Regions from separate parts of the Candidatus Pelagibacter sp. PS_28 genome, predicted to be linked through region 2. Evidence: riboswitches for the same ligand, from Rfam matches in the RefSeq annotation. Region 2 holds a riboswitch; the other holds the start of a gene.
What was found. Region 2 has a riboswitch for glycine ahead of gcvT (glycine cleavage system aminomethyltransferase GcvT). Riboswitches for the same ligand answer to the same signal wherever they lie in the genome.
Positions count from the first base shown of each region.

Region 1: another riboswitch for glycine. It lies ahead of AC5SMR_RS00580 (malate synthase G); the one in region 2 lies ahead of gcvT (glycine cleavage system aminomethyltransferase GcvT).

Region 1 is NZ_CM182070.1:111,434-115,319, forward strand. Features, by position in the region: gene AC5SMR_RS00580 (malate synthase G) at 1-1,379, opposite strand, end outside; glycine riboswitch at 1,449-1,535, opposite strand; gene AC5SMR_RS00585 (acetyl-CoA carboxylase carboxyltransferase subunit alpha) at 1,627-2,733, shown strand; gene secA (preprotein translocase subunit SecA) at 2,728-3,886, opposite strand, start outside.
Region 2 is NZ_CM182070.1:898,297-902,182, reverse strand. Features, by position in the region: gene AC5SMR_RS04925 (5-oxoprolinase subunit C family protein) at 1-141, shown strand, start outside; gene AC5SMR_RS04920 (DMT family transporter) at 128-1,009, shown strand; glycine riboswitch at 1,034-1,123, shown strand; gene gcvT (glycine cleavage system aminomethyltransferase GcvT) at 1,201-2,307, shown strand; gene gcvH (glycine cleavage system protein GcvH) at 2,304-2,684, shown strand; gene gcvP (aminomethyl-transferring glycine dehydrogenase) at 2,685-3,886, shown strand, end outside.

The DNA of each region.
Region 1 (3,886 bases), 530 kb from region 2:
CGATCTAAAAAACCAGTATTAATAAAAAATACTCTATTTTGCAGTGTTCTAATACACTCTTTTAAATTTGATGAGGTTCTTCTCTCTTCATCCATAATTCCAATTTTACAAGTGTATTTTTCCAATCCTAAAACTTCTTCAACTTTAGTAAAAATTAAATCAGTAAATGAGGTTTCATCAGGGCCATGCATTTTTGGTTTAACAATATAAATGGAACCAGTTCTAGAATTACCTTTTTTTTTAATATCATGAAGGCAAGCTGCTGAAGTTATAAAGGCATCCATAATACCTTCTGGTATTTCAGAACCATCTTTTAAAGTGATTGCTGAGTTAGTCATAAGGTGTCCAACATTCCTTACCAATAATAAACTTCTTCCATGTAGCTTTAATCCTTTTCCATCTTTAGAAATATAACTTCTGTCGGGATTTAATTTACGCTCATAAGTCTTTCCATTTTTTTCAAAAGTTGATTTCAAATCACCTTTCATAAGTCCAAGCCAATTACGATAACAAATAACTTTGTCATCAGCATCTACTGCAGCAACACTATCTTCATTATCACAAATAGTTGAAACTGCAGCTTCAACAATAATATCACTAATTTTAGCAGGATCTTGTTGAGCGCTAAAAGCATTTGGGTCTATAATTATTTCTATATGAAGATTATTATTTTTTAAAATTATTGCTGATGGATCATTGGCCTCTCCTCTATGACCAATATATTTATCTTTATTTTTTAAAGATGATTTATTACTATCTTTTAATACTGTTAAAGAGCCATTATCAATTTTAAAGCCTGTAATATTATGCCATTCAAAATTTTCTAGAGGAAAATATTTTTCTAAAAAGTCTCTTCCATATTTTATAACCATTTCTCCTCTTAAAGGATCGTATCTTTGAGTGGCACTATCCTCAGATGGATCGATTACATCTGTACCATATAAACTGTCATATAAACTCATCCATCTAGCATTAGCTGCATTCAGTGCATACCTTTCATTCATGATTGGAACTACTAATTGAGGTCCAGCAATACTAGTTATTTCTTCATCAACATTATTTGTTTTGATTTTAAAATCAGGGCCTACTTCTTTTAAATAATCAATTTCTTTTAAAAATTTTTTATACTCCTCTAGATTGATTTCATTTCCTTTATTTGCAATATGCCAATCGTCTATTTTTTTTTGTAAATCTTCTCTTATTTTTAATAGCTCTTTATTTTTTGGGGCTAGCTCATGAACTACTTGGTCGAAGCCTTCCCAGAATTTTTCAGAAGAAATATTTGTATCTTTAAGCAGCTCTTCATTAACGAAGTTAAGCAATTTATTAGAAACTGATAGATTGTGTATTTTTGTATATTGTTCTTTCATAGCACCCATTTTCCCCATCTGTATTTTTGCCTGAGAGTTTTGCTCCATCGGCGAGATAAATCTCTTTCCAGAGTGTTATGTTTGTTATCGGTCCATTTGCCTGAGAGTTTCCGGGGTGGTTGCTCCTTCGGCGCTATTTAAAATAGTCTCTCCCGATATTGATTAAGACTATCTCTTAATAGAATTATGTCAAATATAAATTATTTGAAACATTTTATTGCCTTTTTTCTTAATTAATTAATAATTAAACAATCATATGAAAAATTATTTAAATTTTGAGACAGATATTAAAAATTTAGAGATAGAAATAGACAAACTTAAAGATCCTTATAATCAAGATGGTCTTTCAGAAGTAGATACCAAAAAAATATCTGAGTCTCAAAAAGAGATAGATAATAAGCTACAAGAAATTTACTCTAACTTAGACCCCTGGCAAACCACTCTAGTTGCAAGACATGAAGATAGACCTAAAGCAAAATTTTTTATTGATAATTTATTTGAAGATTTTATCCCATTGTCAGGTGATAGATATTATGGAGAAGACAAATCTGTATTAGCAGGATTTGCAAAATTTGATGAAAAATCTGTCTTAGTTATTGGCCAAGAAAAAGGGGACAGCCTTGAAAGTAGAATTGAAAGAAATTTTGGAATGATGAGACCTGAGGGTTACAGAAAAACAATTAGATTAATGAAATTAGCAAATAAATTTAACATTCCGATAATTTCTTTTATAGACACACCCGGAGCTTACCCTGGTGTAGGAGCGGAAGAAAGAGGTCAAGCAGAGGCAATTGCAAAATCAATTGAGTGCTGCATGTCTTTAAACGTCCCAACTCTTGCAATTGTTATTGGAGAAGGTGGATCAGGAGGGGCAATAGCACTTGCTTCATCTAACAAGGTAATCATGTTAGAAAATGCAATTTACTCAGTAATATCTCCAGAGGGCTGTGCCACCATTTTATGGAGAGACCCTAAAAGAACTTTAGAAGCAGCAAAAGCTATGAAATTGTCTTCAAAAGACCTTTTAGAACTAAAAGTAATTGATGAAATTATTCCAGAGCCAATTGGTGGTGCCCACAGAGATAGAGACCTAATATTAGATAACGTAAGAAAATCGATTGAAAAAAATTTGAATGAATTTTTTAACATGAGTGGAGAAGAAATTTTTAATCATAGAAAAAATAAATTTTTAACTATTGGAAGATCTAAAGGTTTCGTAAATCAAATAGACGATCTAAGTACACTCAGCATGAAAGAAAGTAAGGTTAATTTATTTATTAAAAACTTCTTTAAATCAAAGTTAAATTTAGCAGTTTTATTTGGAGTAATAGTTTTATCGGGCTATTTTATATTTTCTTTATAAGGCCCCACAACAGTTTTTAAACTTTTTACCTGTAGCTTCACATTTCTCATTTCTTGAAATTTTTTCATTTTTTCTTTTTATTAGTAAACATTTTGGATCGTTAGATGTTTCTTTTTTTAATGGTCTTGAAATACTTTCACTAGGTTCTTGAACTATTTTTAAATTTATTAAAATTGTAACAAAATCCATTTTCAATTTATTCAATAAGTTTTCGAAAAGAAAAAAGGCTTCTTTTTTATACTCAACTAATGGATCTCTTTGACCATAAGATCTTAGGCCAATAACTTGTCTTAGTTGTTCAAGATATTGAATATGTGACTTCCAGTTTAAATCTATACACTGAAGAAAAATTCTTTTTTCAACTTCTTTTGCTTTTTCTTCATCCAACATTTTAATTCTTTCATTTCTTGCTTCTAAAAATTTAGAATTAATTTTATTTTTGAACTCTTCATCTTTTAATTCAGTAACATTTTTAAATTCATTATCATCAACACTTTTTCCTAGTAAAGTTTTTAACTGATTATTAAATTCATTATTTTTAGTTGTTGATAGTTTCTGTGTTTTTAAGCTGATTAGATGACTAATAATTTCAGATAAGAATTCATCTGAATAATCAAAAACTTTTTTACTATTCATCACGCCATTCCTTTGAGAGAATATTACATGTCTTTGATCATTTAACACGTCATCAAATTTTAATAAATTTTTTCTTATATCAAAATTTCTAGCCTCAACTTTTTGTTGTGCCCTTTCAAGTGCTTTATTAATCCAGGGGTGATCAATACTTTCTCCATCTTTTAAGCCTAATTTTTGAAGAATATTATTCATAGATTCTGAACCAAAAATTCTCATTAAGTCATCTTCTAAACTAACATAAAAAATTGAACTTCCTTCATCACCCTGTCTACCAGCTCTTCCTCTGGCTTGGTTATCAACTCTTCTAGATTCCATTCTTTCTGTACCAATAACAAATAGTCCACCGAGTGATTTTATTTTATTTTTATTTTCTAAAAGCTCATCATCAGGTTGACTTCCTTTTTTTCCACCTAACTGGATATCAACACCTCTACCCGAGATACTTGTTGTGATTATAACTGAATTCATTTTTCCAGCATTTGCAATGATTTCAGCTTCATTTTCATGATTTTTTGCA
Region 2 (3,886 bases):
ATTTCAGCAGACTTAGATCGAGTAGGTCAATTAACACCAGGCACTATTATAAATTTTAAGGAAGTAAGTCTTGAAGAAGCTCAGAATATATTTAAAGCATACACAGAAGATACAAATAAATATTTAAATGAATGTAATTAATAAAATTCCAGGTCCTATATTAGTTTTTATGGGAGCTTGCTGCTTAAGTTTTGGAGGCTTGATTGTTAAATCATTTGAAGGATCAACCTTATGGCAAATATTATTTTGGAGATCTTTATTTTTTTCGCTTACAGTCTTACTTTTTTTAATAATTACTTATAAAAAAAAATTATTTAAAGCGTTTTACGATTCGGGTTTACCAGGACTTATTGGTGGAGTTATTTTATCATTTGGTTTTTGTGGGTACGTCTTTGCGATGTATAATACAACTGTTGCCAATACTAATTTTATTATTTCGACACAAATACTCTTTTTAGCAATATTTGGTTATTTCTTTTTAAAAGAAACAATTTCATCTATTACCTTAGCTTCAATTATTTTAGCAATTACGGGTGTCCTATTAATGGTAGGTAATTCTTTATCACCGGGAGAGATGTCTGGAAACTTAGCGGCTTTTAGCATGCCAATTACATTTGCAGTCTTAATTATAATTGTTAGAAAATTTCCTACAGTTGACATGGTGCCAGCTCAATTTATAGCTGGTGTGAGTTCATGCTTTATTGGATTTTTATTATCTGAGAAGCTTATGATTTCTTCACATGATATATTTTTAGGTTTTACAGCAGGTTTTTTCCAAGTAGGATTTGGTTTTATATTTATAACTATGGGTGCACGTAGTACACCATCTGCAATGGTTGGTATAATCATGTTATCCGAATCTGTGTTGGGGCCAATGTGGGCCTTTTTATTTGCAGCTGAACGACCTTCTTTATTTACTTTAATCGGAGGAGGAGTAATTCTTTTTGCTGTATTATTGCAATTTTACTCACTACTTTTTTCAAATAAAAAAGAAAAAATTATTAATTGACTCTGTTACATATCTGGTAGATTATTCTTATATACGGGAGAGACTACAAACAATCGTAGCGCCGAAGGAGCAACCACCCAGGAATCTCTCAGGCAAAAGGACCGTAACATATTAACTCTGGAAAGAGATTAAGTTCTCGCCGACGGAATAAAACTCTCAGGCAAACATACAGATGGGTACAGTAAGTTAATATGGATATTTTAAAAACCGCACTTTACAGTTTACATCAAAAGCATGGAGCTAAGTTTGTTCCATTTGCTGGGTATCAAATGCCAATTCAATATTCTAAAGGAATTATTGAGGAACACAAAAGTACAAGAGAAAATGCAGGTATTTTTGATGTGTCCCATATGGGTCAGTTATTCATTAAAGGAGATGATAAGTTGGCAAAAGATCTTGAAAAAATTTTTCCAGCTGAATTGAGTAAGGCTAAATTAAATCAATCCAAATATAGTTTTTTAATGAATGATGAAGCAGGAATTTATGATGATTTAATTATCACAAAAGTTGAAGGTGGTTTTAACATTGTATTAAATGCTGCTTGTAAGAATACAGATTTTAAACTTTTAACTAAATTGTTAGAAGATAAGTATGAAATGATTTTAAGTGAAGAGCTATCGCTTATAGCAATTCAAGGTCCTAAAGCAGTCCAAATACTAGAAAAGATAATCAATGGAGTATCAGATCTAAAATTTATGAATGGTGATACGTTTAATTATCTTAAAGAAGATGTTTATATCACAAGATCAGGGTATACCGGTGAAGATGGATTTGAGATATCGATCAAAAATGAGAACGCAGAAGTGTTTGTGCAAAAACTCATAGATGAAGGGGCTAATTTAATTGGATTAGGTGCCAGAGATACCTTGAGACTGGAGGCGGGACTTTGTTTGTATGGTCATGACATGGATATTAATAAAAGCCCAGTAGAAGCAAATTTAAAATGGGCGATATCAAAAAATAGAATTCTTGAGGGTGGATTTATTGGATGCGAAAAAATTAAATCTCAAATAGAGAAAGGAGTAAGTAAAATCCGCGTAGGTATTAAGCCAGAAGGAAGAATTATAGCCCGTGAAAAAACTTCAATATTTAGTGAGGATGATAAAAATATTGGAGAAATTACAAGTGGAACTTTTGGACCGAGTGTTCAGGCCCCAGTTGCAATGGGTTATGTAGAAAATTCATTTTCTAAAATTGATACTAAGGTTTTTTTAGAAGTGAGAGGAAAAAAATATCCGGCAATTATAAGTAATTTGCCATTTTATAAAAAAAGTTATGTGAAAGGAGCTAGTAAATGAGTGAAGTAAAATATTCTAAAGAACACGAGTGGATAAAGTTAGATGGAGACACTGCTGTTGTAGGAATTACACAACATGCAACCGAAATGCTAGGAGATATTGTTTTCGTAGAGTTACCAGAAATAGGATCTTCAGTAGTTAAAGATGGCAATGCTGGAGTTGTAGAGTCTACAAAGGCTGCAAGTGATATTTATACTCCTGTATCTGGAGAAATTATCGAAAATAACCAAGCCATTGTTGACGATCCTGCAAAAGTTAATTCTGATCCAGAAAATGAAGCATGGTTTTTTAAATTAAAAATTACTGATAAGTCTGAAATGGATTCATTAATGAATAAAGAAGAATACGAAAAATTTTCAAAAGAAAGTGGTAGTTAAATGTTAAAGAATGCTCAAAAAGATTTTATACAAAGACATATAGGTCCATCTATTGATGAACAAAATGTTATGCTTAAAGAGTTGGGATACCAAAATCTTGATGATTTAATAAAAGATACTGTACCAGAAAAAATTCTTCTTAAAGATGATTTAGATATTGGTGATCCAAATTCTGAATATAAAGCACTTAGAAAATTAAAAGATATTTCTAAAAAAAATAAGATTTATTCTAGCTTTATAGGAATGGGTTATTATGGAACTTATACTCCCTATGTAATACTTAGAAATATTTTAGAAAATCCAGGATGGTATACTTCTTATACCCCTTATCAGCCAGAAGTAGCACAAGGAAGATTGGAAATGTTATTAAATTTTCAACAAATGATAATTGACTTTACTGGAATGGATATCGCTAATGCCTCTCTTTTAGATGAAGGAACAGCTGCAGCGGAAGCTATGGGATTGAGTTATAGAATATCCAAGTCTGAATCTAAAAAAGTTTTTGTTTCAAAAAATTGTCATCCTCAAACAATTGATGTTATTAAAACAAGAGCTGAACCTTTAGGCCTAGAAATAATAGTTGGTGACGAAGATAAAGATATTAAAGAAGATATTATATGTGGTATCATTCAATATCCAGGAACTCTTGGAGATATTAAAGACCCAAGTGAGGCTATTAGTAAAATACATAAATTTAATGGAAAAGCAGTTTTAGCATGTGATTTGTTAGCACTTGCTAAACTAAAAACACCTGCTGAGTTAGGTGCCGATATTGCTGTCGGTAGCTCACAACGTTTCGGAATTCCAATGGGTTATGGTGGTCCCCATGCAGCATTTTTTGCTACAAAAGATGAATATAAAAGATCAATGCCAGGCAGAATAGTAGGTGTGTCAGTAGATAGACATGGGAAAAAAGCATATAGACTTGCCCTTCAAACAAGAGAGCAACATATAAGAAGAGACAAAGCTACAAGTAATATTTGTACTGCACAGGCACTTTTAGCAATAGTTTCTGCAGCTTATGCTGTCTATCATGGTCCACAAGGAATTAAAAAAATTGCAGAAAGTGTCTCTCAATTAACTAAAAATTTTGCAGATAAACTAAAGCAATCTGGTTATGAACTTTATTCAAATGAATTTTTTGATACGGTAACAATAAAAACTCTAGATAAAACAGAGAAGATATACAAAAATGCGTTAGA